DNA from 3 places in the Streptomyces sp. NPDC059524 genome. Region 2 is predicted to be linked to each of the others. Evidence: riboswitches for the same ligand, from Rfam matches in the RefSeq annotation. Region 2 holds a riboswitch; each other region holds the start of a gene.
The links. A riboswitch is a leader RNA that binds a small molecule or an ion and turns the genes downstream of it on or off. The one in region 2 is predicted to bind cobalamin.

Region 1: linked by a shared signal. The riboswitch ahead of ACFW9D_RS03520 (ABC transporter substrate-binding protein) and the one ahead of ACFW9D_RS32525 (HoxN/HupN/NixA family nickel/cobalt transporter) in region 2 are both predicted to bind cobalamin.
Region 3: linked by a shared signal. The riboswitch ahead of ACFW9D_RS30570 (cobalamin biosynthesis protein) and the one ahead of ACFW9D_RS32525 (HoxN/HupN/NixA family nickel/cobalt transporter) in region 2 are both predicted to bind cobalamin.

The regions. Positions count from the first base shown of each region.
Region 1 is NZ_JBHYTK010000007.1:98,402-105,818, reverse strand. Features, by position in the region: partial or broken gene ACFW9D_RS03540 (hypothetical protein) at 1-511, opposite strand, end outside; gene ACFW9D_RS03535 (L-threonylcarbamoyladenylate synthase) at 682-1,302, shown strand; gene ACFW9D_RS03530 (ABC transporter ATP-binding protein) at 1,321-2,094, opposite strand; gene ACFW9D_RS03525 (FecCD family ABC transporter permease) at 2,091-3,107, opposite strand; gene ACFW9D_RS03520 (ABC transporter substrate-binding protein) at 3,104-4,135, opposite strand; cobalamin riboswitch at 4,197-4,401, opposite strand; gene sigJ (RNA polymerase sigma factor SigJ) at 4,409-5,329, opposite strand; gene ACFW9D_RS03510 (hypothetical protein) at 5,429-5,809, shown strand; gene ACFW9D_RS03505 (arginine deiminase) at 5,821-7,083, opposite strand; gene ACFW9D_RS03500 (basic amino acid/polyamine antiporter) at 7,102-7,417, opposite strand, start outside.
Region 2 is NZ_JBHYTK010000168.1:619-8,035, reverse strand. Features, by position in the region: gene ACFW9D_RS32555 (oxidoreductase) at 1-848, shown strand, start outside; gene ACFW9D_RS32550 (alpha/beta hydrolase) at 925-1,623, shown strand; gene ACFW9D_RS32545 (class I SAM-dependent methyltransferase) at 1,625-2,335, opposite strand; gene rho (transcription termination factor Rho) at 2,684-3,820, shown strand; gene ACFW9D_RS32535 (GNAT family N-acetyltransferase) at 3,851-4,342, shown strand; gene ACFW9D_RS32530 (inorganic diphosphatase) at 4,407-4,928, shown strand; cobalamin riboswitch at 4,996-5,218, shown strand; gene ACFW9D_RS32525 (HoxN/HupN/NixA family nickel/cobalt transporter) at 5,247-6,362, shown strand; gene ACFW9D_RS32520 (CaiB/BaiF CoA transferase family protein) at 6,493-7,417, shown strand, end outside.
Region 3 is NZ_JBHYTK010000146.1:3,738-11,154, forward strand. Features, by position in the region: gene ACFW9D_RS30550 (cobyrinate a,c-diamide synthase) at 1-491, opposite strand, end outside; gene cobO (cob(I)yrinic acid a,c-diamide adenosyltransferase) at 488-1,087, opposite strand; gene ACFW9D_RS30560 (putative cobaltochelatase) at 1,087-3,150, opposite strand; gene ACFW9D_RS30565 (cobyric acid synthase) at 3,305-4,825, opposite strand; gene ACFW9D_RS30570 (cobalamin biosynthesis protein) at 4,822-5,778, opposite strand; cobalamin riboswitch at 5,817-5,960, opposite strand; gene ACFW9D_RS30575 (hypothetical protein) at 6,069-6,290, opposite strand; gene ACFW9D_RS30580 (anion permease) at 6,307-7,417, opposite strand, start outside.

The DNA of each region.
Region 1 (7,417 bases), on a different contig from region 2:
CGCGCAGCAGGCGGCGCACCTCGTCGTCGTCCTTGGGCAGCGGGTTCGTCGCGCGGATGCGCAGCCCGGCCACCGTCTCGTGGTCCCACGGCACCCGCTCGCTGTCCGGCCAGAACATCGTCGCGGGCGAGGGCCAGTGCGGCCGCCACTCGGCCTCGGCCTCCGCCGCCAGGACCCACGGCACGCCGCCGTCGGTCTCACGGCGCCGGGCCTCCGGCTCGTACGTCGTCAGCTGCGCCCGCACGGTGACGTCGCCGTCCACCCGCCAGCGGGCCTCGAAGACGCGCCGGGCACCGGGGCCCGGGTCGGCGTCCTCGTCACGGGGGTGCAGGGCCGTGGAGCGCGCGGCGTCGGCCGGATCGAGGTCGACGAAGCCGTCCAGCACCCCGGCCGCCTCGAGAGCGATCAGGTTGCGCCGGACGTCCTGCTCGGGCTCGGGACCGGTGTGGCGGCCGCGGGCCGGCCAGACGGTCGAGGGGGCGGGGTTCGAGGAAGGTTTCTTCTTGGCCATGGAGTCGATCTGTGAGCGGACGGGGCCCGACCAGTATGGTCCGTCGACCTGTGCGCGCGGGGGACCAGGGGGTGCGGGTGTCGGGATTGTCGCGCCGGGATTGTCGCACGTGCCCGCGATTCCCGGCCGTGTACCCCGGAGGCGCCCGCCCGATCCCGTACGCTCGCCGCATGGCCAGGTACTTCGACGTGCATCCCGAGAACCCGCAGGCGCGCCTGATCACGGCCGTCGCCGACAGCATCCGCGACGGGGCGCTCGTCGCCTATCCGACGGACTCCTGCTACGCGCTGGGCGCGCGGCTCGGCAACCGCGAGGGCGTCGACCGGATCCGCGCGATCCGCCAGCTCGACGACAAGCACCACTTCACGCTGGTGTGCCAGGACTTCGCGCAGCTCGGCCGGTTCGTGCACATCGACAACGACGTGTTCCGCGCCATCAAGGCGGCCACGCCCGGCAAGTACACCTTCATCCTGCCGGCGAGCCGCGAGGTGCCGCGCCAGCTCCAGCACCCGAAGAAGAAGACCGTCGGCGTCCGCATCCCCGACCACGTCGTCACCCAGGCCCTGCTCGCCGAGCTCGGCGAACCGCTCCTGTCGAGCACGCTGCTGCTGCCCGGCGAGGACGAACCGCTCACCCAGGGCTGGGAGATCAAGGAGCGGCTCGACCACTCCGTCGACGCGGTGCTCGACTCCGGCGACTGCGGCACCGAGCCGACCACCGTCATCGACTTCTCCGACGGCGAGGCCGAGATCGTCCGGTACGGCGCGGGCGACACCGACCGCTTCGAGTGACCGCGGAGCCCCGCGCCCTCAGACCGTACCCAGGAAACGGATGTGCGGTCCGCGGTCCGGGTCCGGGTGTGTGATCCGGGCCCGTACGCCGTAGACGTCGGCGACCAGTTCCTCCGTCAGCACCGCGCCCGGGGTGCCGGCGGTCACGACCCGGCCCGCGCGCAGCACGACGACCTCGTCGCAGTAGGTGGCCGCGAGGTTCAGGTCGTGCAGGGCGATCACACACGTCAGGTCGAGGGAGCGGACCAGGTCGAGGAGCTCCAGCTGGTGCTGGATGTCGAGGTGGTTGGTCGGCTCGTCCAGGAGCAGCTCGCGCGGTTCCTGGGCCAGCGCCCGCGCGATCTGCACCCGCTGCCGCTCACCGCCCGACAGGGTGTGCCACGGCCGGTCCGCGCGGTCGGCGAGGCCGCTGCGCTCCAGCGCGGAGCGCACCGCCCGCTCGTCGGCGGCCGAGGCCGGCGACCACGCCCTGCGGTGCGGGATCCGGCCGAGCCGCACCACGTCGGCGACCGTCAGCTCCACCTGCGTGTCGGACTGCTGCTGCACCAGCGCGATCCGGCGCGCCGCCTCCCTGCGCCCCACCCCGGCGAGCGGCTCGCCGTCGAGCGTGACGACACCGGCCGTCGGCGCGAGCACCCCGGCGAGCAGCCGCAACAGCGTCGACTTGCCCGACCCGTTCGGCCCCAGCACCCCCGTCACCGAACCGGGCTTCGGCGCGAGACAGACCCCGTCCAGGATCAGCGTCCCGCCCGCCGTGCGGGCCACGCGCTCGGCGCCGAGCCCCGCCGTCATCGGGTGCTCCGGCCGCGCCACAGCACGTACACGAACGCGGGCACGCCGATCAGTGACGTCACCACCCCCACGGGGACCTCCTGCGGTTCGAGGACGGTGCGGGCGAGCGTGTCGACCCACACCAGGAACACGGCACCGGCGAGCGCGGTGGCCGGGAGCAGCCGGGTGTGTCCGGGGCCCACCAGGGCGCGGGCCGCGTGCGGCAGCACCAGTCCGACGAAGCCGATCGCGCCCGCCGCGCTGACCAGCGCCGCCGTCAGGAGCGCCGTCACGCACAGCAGGACGAGCCGGGTGCGGGCCACCCGCACGCCGAGCGCGGCCGCCGCCTCGGGGCCGAACGCGAACGCGTCGAGGGTCCGCCCGTGTCCGAGACACACCGCGAGCGTGACCACGAGGACCGCCAGACACAGCCACACCTCGGTCCAGCCGACGCCGCCGAGCGAGCCGAGCAGCCAGAACAGGACGCCGCGCGTGGTCTCCGCGTCGGCCGCCGTCAGGACGACGAACGAGGTCAGCGCCGAGAAGAGCTGCATCGCCGCGACGCCGCACAGCACCACCCGGTCCGTGGTTCCGCCCAGCGCGTGACTGAGCACCAGCACCAGGCCGAACGAACAGACGGCGCCCAGGAACGCGCCGCCGGACACCGACAGGGCGCCCCCGCCGATCCCCAGCACGACGACCAGGACCGCGCCGGTCGAGGCCCCGGAGGAGACGCCGAGCACGAACGGGTCGGCGAGCGGATTGCGCAGCAGGGCCTGCAGGACCGTGCCGCAGACCGCGAGGCCCGCCCCGGACACGGCGGCCAGCAGGGTGCGCGGCAGCCGCAGGTTCCACACGATCCCGTCGCGGATCGGCGACAGGTCCGAGCTGCCCCAGCCGAGCCGGGCCGCCACCGAAGCCCACACGTCGCCGACCCCGATGTGCGCGGGCCCGATCGTGATGGCCACGGCGACCGAGACGCACAGGGCGGCGAGGCCCGCCGCCGCGTACGACGCCGCGCGCGGACGGGTCACTTGGTGAGGCCGAACGCGCGCAGCGCCGCCGCCACCTTCTCCACGCCGTCCACGGTGCGGATCGTCGGGTTGAGGTCCTGACCCTTGAGCAGCACGTACCGCTTCTCGCGGACCGCCTTCATGTTCCGGGTCGCGGGGTCGGACTCCAGGAACCTGATCTTCTGCGCCGCCGATTCTGCCGACTGCGAGCGCCGGGTCAGATCGCCGATCACCAGGACGTCCGGATCGCGGTCCACGACCGTCTCCCAGTTGATCTGCGGCCACTCCTCGTGCGTGTCGTCGAAGACGTTGCGCACCCCGAGCGCGTTCGTGATGACGCCGGGCGCGCCGCAACAGCCAGCCATGTACGGCGACTTGGAGTCGGAGAACCAGTACAGGACGCTCACGCCCTCGGCGTCCGCGCCCGAAGCGGCCTTCCGCACCCGCGACTTGAGCCGCGTCACCAGCTTCTCGCCGCGCTCGCGCACGTCGAAGATCCGCGCCAGGTCCCGGATCTCGCCGTAGACCGTGTCCATCGTCAGCGCCTCGGTGCGGACGCCGTCGCCGTCACCGCTGTTGTCCTTGTCCGCGCAGTCGGTGGGGGAGAGGTACGTCGGCACGCCGAGCTTCTCGAACGAGGCGCGCGGTGCCACGCCGCCCTTGCCGAGGGTGTAGCCGAACGAGGCGGCGGCGAAGTCGGGTTCCTTGTCGAGGACCTTCTCGAACGACGGGTAGCGCTCCGCGAGGCGCGGCACCTTCGCGTTCGCCTTCGCAAGGTTCGGGCGCACCGGGTCGGTCCAGGTGCCGGTGCCCGCCATCCGGTCGGCGAGGCCGAGGGACAGCATGATCTCGGCGGAACCCTGGTCGAGGGCGACGGCGCGGCGCGGCGGGTGCGGGACGTGCACGCGCTGCCCGCAGTTGGTGAGCGTGACACCGGCGCCGGCCGCGTCGCCGGCGTGGTCCGACGGGGCGCCGGAGCCGCACGCGGTGAGCAGCAGCGCGGTGATCGGCACGAGGGCACAGAAGCGGGCGAGACGTGCGAAGGGCACGGGAGATCCTTTAGCGTCCAGGGCTCAAACGCGGAGCCGGCCAACGGTCCGCCCCGGCCGGTGGACGGGCGGGGCCGCCAGCAGGTCTTCGGACTCGGGGTCGTCCGGACGGAGCGCCTTCCCGGGCCCGGTTCCCCCCGGCCCAGTGGCAGTTGCCCCGCCCGTCGCCCTCACCGCTGCGCGTCAGTTCCGGTCTTGCACCGGATTCCCTGACCCGAGTACGTACAAGTACGCACAAAGGTACGACTGGCTTGGGGAAGCTATCACAGGGCGTCACCACCCCGGCAGGGCGCCTCGGTCCTCGCCCGACCAGGCCCGCAGCTTCTCCGGATTGCGCACCACCCAGATCCGCGCGACCCGTCCCCCGGCGAGATCGAACGCGGCCACCGTCAGTACCACGCCGTCCCGGAGCGCGACGAGGCCCGGCGCGCCGTTGACCGTGCGCTCCAGGAGTTCCAGGCCCGGCGCCTTGTCGGCGATCGCCACCATGTATGAGGCGATGCGCGCCGCCCCCTCGACCGGGCGCAGCGCGGCCCCCGCCAGACCGCCGCCGTCCGAGGTCATCACGGCGGACGGGGCGAGCAGGCCGACGAGCGCGGCGATGTCCTTCGCCTCCCAGGCCCGCCTGACCTGCCGCACCGCGTCCGCCTGCCCGGCGGCGACGCCCTCGGAGCGCGCGGCGCCCGCCCGGCGCCGCGCCGAGGCGGCCAGCTGTTTGCAGGCCGCCGGCGACCGGCCGAGGACCTCCGCGATCTCCGCGAACGGATACCGGAACACGTCGTGCAGTACGAACGCCACCCGCTCGGCCGGCGTCATCGACTCCAGGACGACGAGGAACGCCATGCTCACGGACTCGTCGAGAACCATCTGCTCGGCGGGGTCGCCGCCCTGGCCGTGCGCCCACTCGGACCGGTCCGGGAGCGGCTCGGGCAGCCACGCGCCGACGTAACGCTCGCGCCGGGCGCGCGCCGAGCCGAGCACGTCCAGGCAGATCCGGCCGGTCACCGTCGTCAGCCAGGCGCCCGGCGCCGCGATCGCGTCCCTGCGGTCCCCGGGCAGCGCGTACCAGCGGGCGTACGCCTCCTGCACCGCGTCCTCCGCCTCGGCCAGCGAACCGAGCAACCGGTAGGCCACATTGAGCAGTTGGCGCCGCTCACCCGCGACCGCGTCCGTGTCCGCCCCCGCCGTCCCCACACCGACCGCCCCCTCGCCTTACCTTTCGCCGGCCTGCGTCGTCGGCCTGTCGAGACCTTATCGACCGACTGCCCCCGGGGCGGGAAAGAGGACCAGGCCATGACCACCCACGTGACGACCACCCGGCGCACCGTCTCGTTCCTGCGCGTCGCGATCGCGGTGCAGACCGCGACGATCTTCCTCCAGGCCGTCTCGGCGGGACTGCTGCTCACCGCCTCCTACGGGGAGGCGCTGCACAGCGCCGGGGCCCGCGTGATGTACGCGGCGTCGATGCTGTACCTGCTCGCGGCGGTGCTGGCGTGGAAGCCGGGCGGCGGTCCGGTCCGGCCCGTGTGGCACGCCACCGGCTTCCTGCTGCTCGCCTCGGCGCAGGTCGTGCTCGGTGTCGCGCACGTGCCGTCGGTCCATCTGCCGCTGGGCGTGCTCATGTTCGGCCTGAGCGTGCTGGCGCTCGCGCGCGGTGCCGGCGGTCCCCGCTGAACGCGGAGGCGTCAGTAGTCGACCGGGTCGCGGACGATCGGGCACGTCATGCAGTGCCCGCCGCCGCGGCCCCGGCCCAACTCGGCCCCGACGATGGTGATGACCTCGACGCCGGCCTTGCGCAGCAGGGCGTTCGTCTGGGTGTTGCGGTCGTACGTGAAGACGACGCCGGGTTCGAGGGCCACGGCGTTGTTGCCGCTGTCCCACTGCTGGCGCTCGGACGCGTACACGTCGCCGCCGGTCTCGATGACCTGCAGGCCGGGCAGGCCGAGCGCCTTCGCGACGACGTCGACGAACGGGGTCGAGCCCTCGTCGGTGAGGTCGAGACCCGGGGCCCGGTCGCTGGGGCGCAGCGTGAACGTGTGGACCGACTCCATGATCCGCGGGTAGAGGGTGACGATGTCGCGGTCCGCGAACGTGAAGACGGTGTCCAGGTGCATCGCCGAGCGCAGCCTGGGCATGCCCGCGACGATCACCTGCTCGGCGGCGCCGTTCTCGAACAGGGCCCGTGCGACCTGGGTGACGGCCTGTCGTGACGTGCGCTCGCTCATGCCCATCAGGACGACGCCGTTGCCGACGGGCATGATGTCGCCGCCCTCGAACGTGGCCTGACCCCAGTCGCGTTCGGGATCTCCCCACCACACCCGTGAGCCGGTGAAGTCGGGGTGGAAGAGGTAGACGGCCTTCATGAGCAGCGTCTCGTCGTGCCGGGCCGGCCAGTAGAGGGGGTTGAGCGTGAGGCCGCCGTACAGCCAGCACGTGGTGTCGCGGGTGTAGAGGGTGTTGGGCAACGGCGGCATCAGGTACTCGCGCGCGCCGGTGGACTCGCGCGCCAGGCCGACGTACGGCGAACGGTAGGCGTCGGGGAGGTCGGCCGTGGCGAGGCCGCCGATCAGGTACTCGGCGAGCAGGTGCGGCTCCAGAGTGTCGAGGAACGCGCGGGTGTCGTCGATGAGTCCGATCCCGACCTGGTTCGCGGTGATCTTCCGGTCGAGCAGCCAGGACCTGGCCTCGGGGATCGCCATGGTGCGGGCCAGCACCTCGTGCAGCTCCACGACGTCGACGCCGCGCCCGCGCAGCTCGGCGACGAAGGCGGCGTGGTCGCGCTGGGCGTTCTCCACCCACATGACGTCGTCGAAGAGGAGGTCGTCCGAGTTGGTCGGGGTGAGTCTGCGGTGGGCGAGTCCCGGGGCGCAGACCAGGACCTTGCGCAGCCGGCCGACCTCGGAGTGGACGCCGTACGCGGCGGAGGGCAGGGGGGAGCGGTCGTTCACGGTGTGCCTTCCCGGGGGTCAGAGGCTGATCCAGTCGGCGGCCAGGGCCACGACGCCGAGGACGGCGCCGGCCACGGAGACTGCGAGGATGAGGAGCTCGCGCGGGGAGAACAGGCGCCTGCCCTGTTCCCGCCGCGCCATCACGAACAGGATCGTGGCCGGTGCGTAGAGGATGAACGAGATGAGGACGAATCTCAGCCCGGCCGCGTAGAGCAGGAACGCGGTGTAGAGCGTCGCCACGAGCGCGATCGTCGTCTCGCGCCCCGAGGTCCGGCCGCCGGTCGTACGGGGGTCGGGGCGCAGTCCGGTCTTCGCGGCGAAGGCGGCGGCGAGC
Region 2 (7,417 bases):
CCCGGAGGGGCGCCCGGGTGGTCCTCGCCGTACGGGACCCGGAGAAGGGCCGGCGGGCCGCCGAGTCGATCGCCGGCGGGACACCCGGCGCCCGCCTGGAGGTGCGCCCGCTCGACCTGGCCGACCTCACCTCGGTCCGCGCGTTCGCCGACACCCTGCGCGCGGACCACGGCCACATCGACGTCCTGGTGAACAACGCGGGCATCATGGCGCCCCCGTACGCCACCAGCCCCCAGGGTCACGAGCTGCAGTTCGCGACCAATCACCTCGGCCACTTCGCGCTCACCGGCCTGCTCCTCGACCTGCTGGCCGCGGGCACCGACCCGCGCGTGGTCACGGTCAGCTCCCCCAACCACCGCCAGGGCCGCCTCGACCTCGACAACCCGGAAGCCGTGGACGGCCCGGACGGCTACTCCCCGATGGGGCACTACAACCGGTCCAAGCTGGCGAACGCCGTCTTCGGACACCAGCTGCACCTGCGCCTGACGGCGGCGGGCAGCAACGTGCGCAGCGTGCTCGCGCATCCCGGCTACACGGCGACCGGCCTCCAGCACGGCACGCCGGTGCGGGGTGTGCGGTTCCTGTACGGCCGTCTGCTGAAGCCGCTGGCGCAGTCACCGGAGGCCGGAGCACGCTCCCAGCTGTACGCGGCGACCGAACCGGGCGTGACCGGCGGCGAGTTCATCGGCCCCGGCGGCGCGGGCGAGCTGCGCGGCGCCCCGACGCGCGTCCGGCTCGCGCCGCGCGCCACGGACGCGAACACCGGACGCCGGCTGTGGGAACTGTCCGAGCGGCTCACCGAGGTCCGGTACCCGCTCCCCGCCCCCGCGGCGTCGCGAGCCTCCTGAGCCTCCGGGGCACCCGTCGCTCTGCTGTCGGCCGAGTCGCTCGCGCCGGGCGGGCGGCGGACGGCAGGATCCTCGTATGCGACCGGCCTTCGTCCTCGTGCACAGCCCGTCCGTGGGTCCCTCCACCTGGCACCCGGTGGCCCGGCGGCTCGCCGCGGCGGGCCGTCAGGTGCGGCTGCCGTCCCTGCTGCACGTGGCGGACGGCGCGCCGCCGTTCTGGCCCGCGGTCGTCGAGGCCGTCCGCGAGGACCTGCGGCGGCTCCCGGCGGGCAGCCCGGTCGTCCTGGTGGCGCACAGCAACGCGGGCCTGTTCCTGCCGGCGATCCGGGCGGGCCTCGACCACCCGGTGACAGGCTCGGTGTTCGTGGACGCCGCCTTGCCCGCACGGACCGGATCGACGCCGGTCGCACCACCTGAACTCCTGGATTTTCTCCGTCCGTTGGCGGTGTACGGGCGGCTGCCGCGCTGGACGGACTGGTGGGACGAGTCCGACGTGGCGCCGATGTTCTCCGACCCGGTGACGCGGCGCACGGTCGTCGAGGAGCAGCCGAGGCTCCCGCTGGCGTACTACGAGCAGGAGATCCCGGTGCCCGCCGGCTGGGACGACCACCCGTGCGCGTACCTGCTGTTCGGTGCGCCCTACGGCGATCAGGAGGCCGAAGCGCGCGCCCGGGGATGGCGCACGGCGCGGCTGCCCGGCGAGCACCTCCATCAACTCGTCGACCCGGACGCGACCGCCCGGATCATCACCGAACTCGCGGCACCCGAGGGCTAGTTCAGCGGCGGGTGGCCACGACGAGCCGGGCGCGCGGACTGCCGTCGGGCCGCTCCCCCAGTTCGGGCAGCGGACGCAGGGCCACGTCGAATCCGGCCCGGTCCAGTTCCCGCCGCACGTCGCCGAGACGGAAGGTCCGGTAGTACATGACGAACGGCGGGCGCCACAGCGCGTTGCGCACCCTCATCGCCCCGTCGAAGCCGAGCATCGCCCAGTAGCCCCAGGATCCCGGCCGCGCGGGCGCGGGCAGCGGGAACGCGAACTGCCCGCCGGGGCGCAGCACTCGGCAGACCTGGGCGAAGAGTTCCGGCTGCCGCTCCGGCAGGAAGTGCCCGAACGCGCCGAAGCTCACGACGAGGTCGAAGACGGGCCCGAACGGAAGCGCCAGCGCGTCCGCGCGCACGTACGAGGCGGCGGGTTCGGCCTCGCGCGCGACCTGGAGCATGCCCGCGCTGAAGTCGACGCCGACCGCGCGTTCCGTGCACACCTCGCGCAGCACACCGAGCCCCGCGCCGGTGCCGCAGCACAGGTCGAGCCCGCTGGCGTACGGGCCGAGCGGGCTCAGGGCGCGGGCGACCGGGGCGAGGACGGCGTCGGGCGTACGGAAGGGGGTGCGGTCGAATTTCGGCGCGAGCAGGTCGTAACCGTGCTCGACCGAGGAGAGCGCCTGAACGGCCAGTTCGCGGAGGGTGGGGCCCTGGGAGGTGAACATCGCGGCTCAGCATAGGCGCGCCGCCCGCCGCAGAAGAGACTTGCCGCGCGACGGGGTCGGGGTGGTACGGTTCCTGTGGTACGTGCGCAGGTCCGTCGGATCGCCGGTACCGATTTCCTCTTCTCTCTTCTGCTTCGCCTTTCTGTTTCATCCCTGCTTCACGCACGTGTTCTCTGCGCGCTCAGTCTGCGCGTTCTCCCTGGTCACGGGTTTCTGTCGGGCTTCGCCCGGCCCTGCGCCAGGTCTCTCCCGGCCGGGGGCGTGTCCGTTTCCGCCCCGCCGTCCGCCGGAGTCCTCCCCACCCGCGTTCCCGCACGTCGCCCGTCCTCGAAAGGACCCTGATCCACCATGACCACCATCGCACCCGAGAAGCCCGGCACGACGACCCCCGTGCGGGCCCGCGGCGTCCTCGACCTCGGCCCGAACGGGGCCGGGTTCCTGCGCGCCCCCGATCTGCTCCCCACCTCCCACGACGTCCAGGTCCCGGCCGCGCTCGTGCGCCGACTCGCCCTGCGCAAGGGCGACTTCGTCGACGGCACGTGCGCGCGGCCGCACACCCTGACGGCCGTGGACACCGTCGACGCGCTGCCCGCCGACGCCGCCCGCCACCGCCCGCGCTTCGCCGACCTCACTCCCCTGCACCCCGCCGAGCGGCTCCGCATGGAGAGCCCGGTGAGCGGGCTCGCGGGCCGGGTCGTGGACCTGTTCGCGCCCGTCGGCAAGGGGCAGCGCGGCCTCGTCGTCGCACCGCCGCGCACCGGCAAGACGGTGCTGCTCCAGCAGCTCGCCGCGGCCGTCGCCGCCAACCACCCCGAGGCCCACCTCATGGTCGTGCGCGTCGGCGAGCGGCCCGAGGAGGTGACCGACATGCGGCGCTCGGTGCGCGGCGAGGTGTTCGCCTCGACGTTCGACCGGCCCGCGAAGGCGCACATCGCGCTCGCCGAACTCGCCGTCGCCCGCGCCCAGCGGATGGTCGAGCGAGGCCGTGACGTCGTCATCCTGCTCGACTCGCTGACCCGGCTGTGCCGGGCCCACAACAACGCCGCGGCCGCCGGTGGCCGCACCCTGTCGGGCGGCGTCGACGCCGGAGCCCTCCAGGGGCCGAAGCGGCTGTTCGGCGCGGCCCGCAACACCGAGGAGGCGGGCTCCCTGACGATCCTCGCGACGGCGCTCGTCGAGACCGGCTCGCGCGCCGACGACTTCTTCTTCGAGGAGCTCAAGAGCACCGGGAACATGGAGCTGCGGCTCGACCGCGCCCTCGCCGACCACCGGATCCACCCGGCCGTGGACCTCGACCCGTCCGGCACCCGCCGCGAGGAGCTCCTGCTCACCCCCGAGGAGACGGCGGCCGCGCACGCGCTGCGCCGCGCCCTCGGCCGACGGGACGACCGGTCCTCGTACGAGACGCTGCTGGAGCGCATGCGGCAGACGCCGGACAACGCGACGTTCCTGCGCCAGGTGGGCTCCACCGTGCCCGGAGCCTGATCCCGGCCCCGGGTAGGTAATACTCGAAGCATGAACGCGAGGATTACCCGGCCCGGCGGGCGGCCCGACGTCACCGTCCGGCGCGCCGTCGCACGCGACGCACGGCGCCTCACCCGCATCGTCCAGGGCTCGCGGGCGTACGAGGGCCACTACGCGGCGATGGTCGCCGGCTACCGCGTCACCTCCGGCTACATCGACGCGCACCGGGTGTTCGCCGCCGTGGACCGCGCCGACGACCGCGTCCTCGGCTTCTACGCGCTGCTCGTCGACGCGGCCGAGCTGGACCTGATGTTCGTCGCGGACGACGCGCAGGGCCTCGGCATCGGGCGGCTCCTCGTCGACCACATGCGGGGCGAGGCGCGCGCCGCGGGACTCGACCGGGTCCGTGTCGTCGCGCATCCGCCCGCCGAGGGCTTCTACCGTGGGATGGGCGCGCTGCGCACCGGGACCGCCCCCGCGCAGCCGCCCGCGGTCGGCTGGGAGCGGCCCGAACTCGAATTCGCCGTTCCGGACGGTGCCTGAGGGGTTCCCGATCCGTCCCGCCCGGCGCACACTCGGGACGTCGGAATGGGGCAAGGAGGCCACATTGGGCACGCTGGACAGTGGACAGGCGGGCGCCGACGCGGCGTTCGACGTGATCGTGGAGATCCCGCAGGGCTCCCGGAACAAGTACGAGATGGACCATGAGCTGGGCCGGATCCGGCTGGACCGGATGCTCTTCACCTCGACCCAGTACCCCGCGGACTACGGCTACGTCGACGGCACGCTCGGCGGTGACGGCGACCCGCTCGACGCGCTCGTGCTGACCGGCGGCGACGCCACGTTCCCGGGCTGCGCCGTCGAGTGCCGGGCCATCGGCATGTTCGTGATGAGCGACGAGAAGGGCCCGGACGAGAAGATCCTCTGCGTCCCCGCCCACGACCCCCGGCACAGCACGGTCCGCGACATCGATGACATCCCCGAGTTCGACCGCCTGGAGATCACCCACTTCTTCGAGGTCTACAAGGACCTGGAGCCCGGCAAGTCCGTCGAGGGCTCGCACTGGGAGGGGCGCGCGAAGGCGTACGAGGAGATCGCGCGGGCCCGCCTGCGCCGCACCGACGCCTGACTCCGCGGCGGCATGTGATCTTTCCTACGTGCGCGGAGTGCGTCTATGCAGTCACGCTCCGGCCCCTCTAGGGTGAGCGGGCCGTGGTGTTCGGGAAGACCGGTGACAACCCCTCAGGGGCCAAGTCCGGAGCGGCCCTCGCCACTGTGATCGGGTCTCGTGCCCCCGCCCGCGGGCGGCACGAGGCGCACCGCGCCATCACGCCACTGGCGGCCCCGTGCCGCTGGGAAGGCCGGCGCGGTGTCGCTCGCCCGTAAGCCAGGAGACCGGCCACGGCATCTCACGAAGTGATCCACGAGGTGCTGGAGCGTGATCGGCATGACCCTGCCCGCGAACTCCCCGACGAGTCCGCCGTCCGCCTACCGATGGCGGCGCGAGGACACCCTGCGCACGGCGGGCCTGATGGCGGTGATCCTGGCCCTGCACGTCGTCGCGTTCGGCGTGCTCTTCCTGCTCGTCGTCCCCGGCCATTACGAGGTGGACAACAAGGCGTTCGGCATCGGGCTCGGCATCACGGCGTACACGCTGGGCATGCGGCACGCCTTCGACGCCGACCACATCGCGGCGATCGACAACACGACCCGCAAGCTGATGGCGGACGGCAAGCGTCCGGTGTCCGTGGGCTTCTGGTTCGCGCTCGGCCACTCCAGCGTGGTCGTGGTCCTCGCGGCACTGGTGGCCGGCGGCACAGCGCTCGCCACCACCCTGACCAGCGACGACTCCCGAACCCATCAGGTCCTCGGCGTCGTCGGCACGACCGTGTCCGGCACGTTCCTGTACCTGATCGCCGCGCTGAACCTGGTGGCCCTGATCGGCATCATGAAGGTGTTCCGGGCGATGCGCGGCGGCTCGTACGACGAGCGGGAACTCGAAGCGCACCTGGACTCGCGGGGGTTCATGAACCGGATCCTCGGCCGCTTCACCCGCTCGATCACCCGGCCCGGCCAGATGTTCCCGCTGGGCTTCCTGTTCGGGCTCGGCTTCGACACGGCGACCGAGGTCACGCTGATGGTGATGGCGGGCAGCGGCGCCGCCGCCGGGCTGCCCTGGTACGCGGTGCTGTGCCTGCCGCTGCTGTTCGCCGCGGGCATGAGCCTGTTCGACACGCTCGACGGCACGTTCATGAACTTCGCCTACCAGTGGGCGTTCTCGAACCCGGTCCGCAAGGTGTTCTACAACCTCACGATCACCGGACTGTCGATCGCCGTCGCGTTCTTCATCGGCACGATCGAACTCGTGGGCGTGCTCCACGAGAAGCTCGACCTGACCGACGCGGTCACGGGCTGGATCGCCGGACTCGACCTCGACAACGTCGGGTACGTCATCGTCGGACTGTTCGTCGTGGTGTGGGTGGCGGCGGTCGCGTACTGGCGTCTGGCCAAGGTGGAGCAGCGCTGGTCGGCGCGGCTCGCCGACAGCGGCGGAACCGGCTGAGCGGGCGGAACGGGAGGTCTCCGGCCGGGCCGGCGCGCGCATCGCGTACCGTCCGGCGGAAGAGCCCGCCGGACGCCGCCCCCTGCGTCCGTCGCCCCCGCGTTGTCACCCCTGCACGGAGGAAGCCCCTATGAGCACGGCCCGCCTGCCCCTCGACGGCATCACCGTCGTCAGTCTCGAACAGGCGGTGGCCGCCCCGTTCGCGACCCGCCAGCTCGCCGATCTGGGCGCGCGGGTGATCAAGGTGGAGCGGCCGGGCGGCGGCGACTTCGCCCGCCGCTACGACGAGACGGTGCACGGCCAGTCCAGCCACTTCGTGTGGCTGAACCGGTCCAAGGAGTCCGTCACCCTCGACGTGAAGACGCCGGAGGGCCGCGAGGCGCTGGAGCGGCTGCTGGCTGGCGCGGACGTCTTCGTCCAGAACCTGGCGCCGGGCGCCGCTGCCCGCCTCGGCCTGTCCGCCGCCGCGCTCGCCGAACGGCACCCCTCGCTCGTCGTGTGCGACATCTCCGGCTACGGCACCGACGGGCCCTGGTCGGACCGGAAGGCGTACGACCTTCTGGTGCAGTGCGAGACGGGGGTCGTGTCGGTGACGGGCAGCCCGGAGGAGCCGGCGAAGGTCGGCATCGCGATCGCCGACATCGCGGCCGGCATGTACGCCTTCTCCGGGATCCTCACGGCGCTGTACGAGCGCCGGGACACAGGAGTGACGCGCTCGGTCGAGGTGTCGCTGTTCGAGGCGCTCGCCGAGTGGATGGGCTACCCCGCGTACTACACGGCCTACTCCGGCGCCCAGCCGCCGCGGGTCGGCGCCGCGCACGCGACGATCGCCCCGTACGGGCCCTACCCGGCGGCCGACGGGCGGACGGTGCTGCTCGCGATCCAGAACGAGCGGGAGTGGGCCGCGTTCTGCGCGCACGTCCTGGACGACGCGGCGCTCGCCGACGACCCGCGTTTCCGCCGCAACTCCTCCCGCGTCGCGCGCCGCGCCGAGCTGGACGCCGTCGTGACCGCGCGCTTCGCCGAACTGGACGCGGACGAGGTCGTGGCCCTGC
Region 3 (7,417 bases), on a different contig from region 2:
TCGTGCCGGTCCGAACCAACCTTGTTCAAGATCACGCCCGCGAGCCTGACCTGCGGGTCGAAGGACGCGAAGCCGTGCACCAGCGCCGCCACCGAACGCGACTGCGACGACGCGTCGACCACCAGCACGACCGGCGCCTTCAGCAGCTTCGCGACGTGCGCCGTCGACGCCAGCTCGCCCTCGCCGGACACACCGTCGAACAGGCCCATCACGCCTTCCACGACGGCCAGTTCACAGCCGCGCGCCCCGTGCGCGAACAGCGGCGCGACCAGCTCGGGCCCGCACATGTACGCGTCGAGGTTGCGGCCCGGGCGGCCGGTCGCGAGCGCGTGATAGCCCGGGTCGATGTAGTCGGGCCCCACCTTGTGCGGGGACACGGCCAGGCCCCGCTCCGCGAACGCCGCCATCAGACCGGTCGCGACCGTCGTCTTGCCGGTCCCGGACGCGGGCGCCGCGACGACGAGCCGCGGAACCGAGACGGAGGTCGTCACCACTCGATGCCCCGCTGGCCCTTCTGACCCGTGTCCATCGGGTGCTTCACCTTCGACATGTCCGTCACCAGGTCCGCGAACTCCACCAGCTTCTCCGGCGCGTTGCGGCCCGTGATCACGACGTGCTGGGTGCCCGGACGGTCACGCAGCACCTGCACGACCTCGTCCACGTCGATCCAGCCCCAGTGCAGCGGATACGCGAACTCGTCGAGCACGTACAGCTTGTACGTCTCGGCGGCCAGGTCCCGCTTGACCTGCTCCCAGCCCTCGCGGGCCTTCTCCTCGTTGTCGGCCTGGCTGTCGCGCTGGACCCAGGACCAGCCCTCGCCCATCTTGTGCCAGTCGACGGTGCCGCCCTCACCGGAGGCGCCCAGCACCTTCAGCGCGTTCTCCTCGCCGACCTTCCACTTCGCCGACTTGACGAACTGGAACACCCCGATCGGCCAGCCCTGGTTCCAGGCCCGCAGCGCGAGCCCGAACGCGGCCGTCGACTTGCCCTTGCCGACCCCCGTGTGCACGAACACCAGCGGCCGGTTGCGCCGCTGACGCGTCGTCAGCCCGTCGTCCGGCACCACACTCGGCTGTCCCTGCGGCATTACGCGGCCCTCCTGATGCTGTTGATCCCCTGAGTTCCCTGTACGTCCTTGACCAGCCCGGCGATCGAGTCCGCCCGCAGCTCGTCCAGCGTCACGGCCGTCCCGCCGAGCCGCGTCGCCAACTGCCCGGCCAGCCCGAGCCGCACCATGCCGCTCTCGCAGTCCACGACCACCGACGCCGTGCCCTCCGCCGCGTGCAGCCCGGCCGCGCGCTCCGCGAGCCGCACCGGCTCCGGACCGCCCGTCGCCCGGCCGTCCGTCACCACGACCATCAGCGGGCGCCGCGCCGGATCCCGCAGCCGCTCCACGCGCAGCACCTCGTGCGCCTTCAGCAGCCCGGCGGCCAGCGGAGTGCGCCCGCCGGTCGGCAGCGACTCCAGGCGGGTCGCCGCCGCGTCCACGCTCGACGTCGGCGGCAGCGCCACCTCCGCGCCCGTGCCCCGGAACGTCACCAGGCCCACCTTGTCCCGGCGCTGGTACGCGTCGAGCAGCAGCGACAGCACCGCGCCCTTCACCGCGCCCATGCGCTGCCGCGCCGCCATCGACCCGGACGCGTCCACGACGAACAGCACGAGGTTGCCCTCGCGGCCCTCGCGCGTCGCCTGCCGCAGATCGTCCCGGCGCACCACGAGGCCCGTACCGCTGCGCCCGCGCGCCCGCTGGTGCGGCGCCGCCGCCTGCACGGTCGCCGCGAGGTGCAGCTTCGTCAGCGCTCCGCGCGGCCGCGTCGACCCCGTCGTGCGGCCGTGCTCGGTCCGGGCCCGCGAGCGCCGCCCCGCGGCCCCGTCACCCAGGCCCGGCACGCTCAGCATCTTCGTACGGAACGGCTCGCCGGCGCTCACCGCGCGCTGCTCCCGCCCGGCCCCCGCCGGCACCTGGGCGTCGCCCGGCTCCTCTGACTCCCCGGTCCGCGGGGCCTGCTCGGGCGTCTCCCGCCGCTGTCCCGCCTCCGGTCCGCCGGCCTGCGGCGGCACTCCGCCCCCGCCGCCGTCCGGGCCCCCGCCGTCGGGGCCGTCACCGTCACCGTCGGGCTCCGGGTCCGGGTCGTCCTGCGGGCCGAACTCCTCCAGCGTCTCGTCCAGCTTGTCCTCGTCGAGGCCCGGAGCGTCGAAGGGGTTGCGGCGCCTGCGGTGCGGCAGCGCCAGCAGCGCCGCCTGCCGCACGTCCTCCGCGAGCACCTCCGTGCGCCCCGCCCACGCGGCCAGCGCCGTCGCGGTCCGGGCCATCACGATGTCGGCCCGCATGCCGTCCACCTCGAACGCGGCGCAGGTCGCGGCGATCTGCGTCAACGCCTGGTCGCCGAGCCGCACCTGGGGCAGCAGCGCACGGGCCGCGGCGATCCGCGCCCGCACGTCGGCCTCCTCGCCGGCCCAGCGCGCGACGAAACCCTCGGGGTCGTCGTCGTAGGCGAGGCGCCGCTTGACGACCTCGACGCGCTGCTCCGGCTCCCGGGACGCGGCGACTTCCACGGTCAGCCCGAACCGGTCGAGCAACTGCGGCCGCAGCTCGCCCTCTTCGGGGTTCATCGTCCCGACGAGCAGGAAGCGCGCGGCGTGCCGTACGGAGACACCCTCGCGCTCGACGTAGGAGGCGCCCATCGCGGCGGCGTCGAGCAGCAGGTCCACGAGGTGGTCGTGCAGGAGGTTGACCTCGTCGACGTACAGGATGCCGCGGTGCGCGTCCGCGAGCAGGCCCGGCTCGAAGGCCTTCACGCCCTCGGCGAGCGCCCGCTCGATGTCGAGCGCGCCGACGAGCCGGTCCTCGGAGGCCCCGACCGGCAACTCGACCATCCGCGCGGGACGTTCGGTCCCGGCCGCGTCGGCGTGCGGCCCGTCGGGGCACTGCGGATCGGGCGCCGCCGGGTCGCAGGAGAACCGGCAGCCGGAGACCACCGGGACATCCGGCATCAGCGCCGAGAGCGCCCGCACGGCGGTCGACTTGGCGGTTCCCTTCTCGCCCCGCACGAGCACACCGCCGACGGCGGGCGACACGGCGTTCAGCAGCAGGGCCAGCCGCAGGTCGTCCTGCCCGACGACAGCGCTGAACGGATACGGGTTGCTCATCGGATGAACTCCTCCGGGTAGATGCGCCCCGGCAGGGGCGCGGGGAACGGCGCGAGCAACCACGCACGGTCCGCACGTACGGCCAAGCCCATGGGGGTCCCGGGGCGAAGCCCCCGGGGCCGGGACGGGAAGGGGCGGCGGGGGCGACTTCCCATCACGGCGCCCCCGGCGGCACGAACGGCAACCCCGCGGGAGCGCCCCCCTCGATCAGCCGCCACAACGCGTCGGTGTCGGCGTGCCGCTCGATCAGATCCCCGAGCCGGTCCAGCTGCTCCTCGCGCAGCGCCGCGAACGACGTGTCAGGTGCCGGGACGAACCGCCGGCCCGAAGCCGCCGCGACCTCCCGCAGGAACGCCCGCCGGAACCCGTCCGACTCCAGGGACCCGTGCCAGTGCGTCCCCCACACGGCCCCCACCCGGCACCCGTCCAGGAACGCCTCGCCGCCGAGCACGTCCGCGACCCCGTGATGGATCTCGTACCCCTCGACGGGCTCGCCCAGGGCCTGCCCCACGGGACGGGCCAGCGTCTTCTCCCGCGCGAAGCGCACCCGCACCGGGAGGAGCCCGAGCCCTTCCACGACCCCGGCCCGCGACTCGACCTCGTCCTCGATCCGCTCCCCGAGCACCTGGAACCCGCCGCAGATGCCGAGCACCGGCCGCCCCTCGGCGACCCGCCGGGCCAGCGCGTCGGCGAGCCCGCGCTCGCGCAGCCACTCCAGGGCCTTCACGGTGCCGCGCGTGCCCGGGACGACCACCAGATCGGCGTCGACGAGCTCCTCGGCCCGGTCCACGAACCGCACGACGACGCCCGGCTCCGCCGCCAGCGCGTCGACGTCGGTGAAGTTCGACATGAGGGGCACCGCGCACACCGCGACCCGCAGCACGTCCTCGCCGACCGGCGGCGCCACGACGGATTCGCGCACCGTGCCGCGCAGCGACACCCGCAGCCCGTCCTCCTCGTCGATACCGAGCCCGTGCTGGTACGGCAGGACGCCGTACGTGGGCCGGCCCGTCAGCGATTCGAGCATGTCGAGGCCGGGTTCGAGCAGGGTGACGTCGCCGCGGAACTTGTTCACCAGGTATCCGGCGAGCAGCTCCTGGTCCTCGGGCGCGAGCAGCGCCGTCGTGCCGAAGAACGACGCGAAGACGCCCCCGCGGTCGATGTCACCGACGACGAGGACCGGCAGCCGGGCGGCGCGCGCGATGCCCATGTTCACGATGTCGGTGCGGCGCAGGTTGATCTCGGCGGGGGAGCCCGCCCCTTCACAGATCACGGCGTCATGACTGCCCCGGAGTTCCTCCAGGCATCCCACCACCGTGTCCAGCAGGGCCGCCTGCCGCCCTCCGTGGTAGCCGCGCGCGCTCAGCTCGCCGACCGGCTTGCCCATCAGGACGACCTGGCTGCTGCGGTCGCTGCCGGGCTTCAGGAGCACCGGGTTCATCAGCGCGCTCGGCTCGGCCTTCGCGGCCTGCGCCTGCATGGCCTGCGCCCGCCCGATCTCGGCGCCCTCGCGCGTCACGAACGAGTTGAGGGACATGTTCTGCCCCTTGAACGGCGCGACCTTCACGCCCTGCCGCACCAGCCACCGGCAGATCCCGGCGGTGACCACGCTCTTCCCGGCGTCCGAGGTCGTGCCCGCGACCAGCAGGCCGCCGCCCCTCCTCGCGCCCGTCATCGACGGCCCCACAGCAACCGCGCGCCCACACAGACTCCCAACGCCGAAAGACTCACGCGCCGCGACAACCGCACGGCCCGTTCCACATCACGTACGTGCACGGGCCGACCCCGCTCGTTGAGGACCGGCCGGTGCTCGACCCGCCCGGCGTACGACAGCGTGCCGCCGAGACGCACCCCGAGCGCGCCCGCGAACGAGGCCTCCACGACGCCCGCGTTCGGGCTCGGATGGCGCTCCGCGTCGGACCGCCAGGCGCGCACCGCGTCCCGGGGCCGGCCGCCGGTCAGCACCGCGAGGGCGCCCGTCAGCCGGGCGCCGGGCCAGCCGGCGACGTCGTCGAGCCGGGCCGAGGCCCAGCCGAAGCGCCGGTAGCGGGGCGACTTGTGACCGACCATCGCGTCCAGCGTGTTCACCGCGCGGAAGGCGAGCAGCCCGGGGACCCCGGCGGCGGCGCCCCACACCAGGGCGCCCACGACCGCGTCGGAGGTGTTCTCGGCGACCGACTCGACGACGCCGCGCGCGATGCCGTCGGCGTCCAGACCCTCGGGGTCGCGCCCGCACAGCCGGGGCAGCAGCTCCCGGGCCAGCTCCACGTCCCCCGCCTCCAGGGCGGATCCCACGGCCCGCGCCTCACGGCCCAGCGAGGTGCCGCCGACCACGGCCCAGGTCGCGGCGGCGGTCAGCGCGACGGAGGCGGCGGGGGAGCGGCGTACGGCACGGGCGGCGAGCGCGCCCAGGGCGGCGGCGCCACCGGCGCACACGGCCGTGTGCAGGGCGCCCCGGCCGCGGTCGTCCCGCCACAGCACGCGCTCGACGGCTCCCGCGGCGCGGCCGAAGCCGGCGACGGGGTGCCCGCGGCGCGGATCGCCGACCAGGAGGTCGCTGAAGATACCCAGGGCGGCGCCGTACGCGAAGACGCGCTCGGCCCGCCGTGCGCCGCGCGGGGCGAACATGGCGGTAGTTGTCCTCACTCAGGGTGTCCACGCCCTGGTTCGAAGAGACCGGCAGCGTGAGTTCCTGGCTCGCCCTCCGGGGGAGGGCTGACAGTGGCGGGACCGCGCCGGATTCGCACCGGCTTCCTCTGCTGCTGCCGTATATGGCGAGGGAAGTGCACCACGCTCCGCGAACGCACGTCAACTTGCTGTTGACCTGCGGCGGGTGAGTGTGGCCAGGTCCACAACACGTCGGCGGGGTGGCGACGCGGATGCGTCCCCACCCCGCCGAGGGAGTGCTGCGACCGTGGTCAGGCCACGATCAGAAAGATCCCGTACGCGACCGCCGCCGTGCACAGTGCGAAGCACAGGTAGGCGCCGGAGACGGCGAGTGTCGCCGAACCGCCCGCGCGCGTCGCCGACTCCTTCTTGGAGAGGCCGACGATGCCGAGGGTGAACAGGCCCACCAGGGCCACCGTCACCACGAGGCTGACGCCGAACACGGAGCCGAGGGCCGCCCAGTCGATCTTCATAGCTGGTCCTGCTTCCTTACAGCGTGGCGCCGGCGGGGCGCGCGGGGTCGGCCACGGAAGCGGCCGCGGCGGGGACGGGGGTCTCCTCGACGGCCACCGGACCGGCCGGCGGCGGCGTGACCGCGGCGATCGCGGTCGTGACGACACCGGCGGGCTCCTCGGCGGGGGCCTCGGTGCCGATCTCGTCGGCCGTCACGTTGTGGTGGTCGACCGAGTTGCGGCGGGACAGCGCCCAGATGACCGAGGCGCCGCCGATGAGCAGCGCGGCCGTCAGGCCGATGCCCCAGGGGCCCTGCTGGGTGAGGAACTCGGCGCCCGCGCCGACCAGACCGGCCGCCGGCAGGGTCAGACCCCACGCGACGAACATCCGGGTGGCGGTCGACCAGCGGACGACACCGCCCTTGCGGCCGAGGCCCGAGCCCATGACGGCGCCGGAGCAGACCTGGGTCGTGGAGAGCGAGAAGCCGATGTGCGAGGACGCGAGGATCGCCGTCGCGGCGCTGGTCTGCGCGGCGAAGCCCTGCTGCGGGGCCAGGTCGGTGAGGCCCTTGCCCATGGTGCGGATGATGCGCCAGCCGCCCAGGTAGGTGCCCATCGCGATGGCCAGACCGGCCGAGACGATGACCCACAGCGGCGGGTCGGCGTCCGGCGCGAGCACACCGCCGGTGATCAGGGCGAGCGTGATGATGCCCATCGTCTTCTGCGCGTCGTTCGTGCCGTGCGCGAGGGAGACGAGGCCGGCCGAGGCGATCTGCCCGGCGCGGTAGCCCTTGGCGGTGGCCTTCTCGTCGGTCTTCTTGCTGATGCGGTAGGTCAGGCGCGTGGCGAGCATCGCGGCGAGGCCGGCGACGAGCGGCGCGGCGACCGCGGGCAGCAGCACCTTGGTGACGACGGTGCCGCCGTTGACCGACGACCAGCCCATCGACATGACGGCGGCGCCGATGAGGCCGCCGAACAGGGCGTGCGAGGAGCTGGAGGGCAGGCCGACCAGCCAGGTCAGCAGATTCCAGAGGATGGCGCCCACCAGCGCCGCGAAGATGACCTCTGTCTTGAGGCCGTCCTCGTTGATGATGCCGCCGGAGATCGTTTTAGCGACTTCGACGGAGAGGAACGCTCCGACGAGGTTC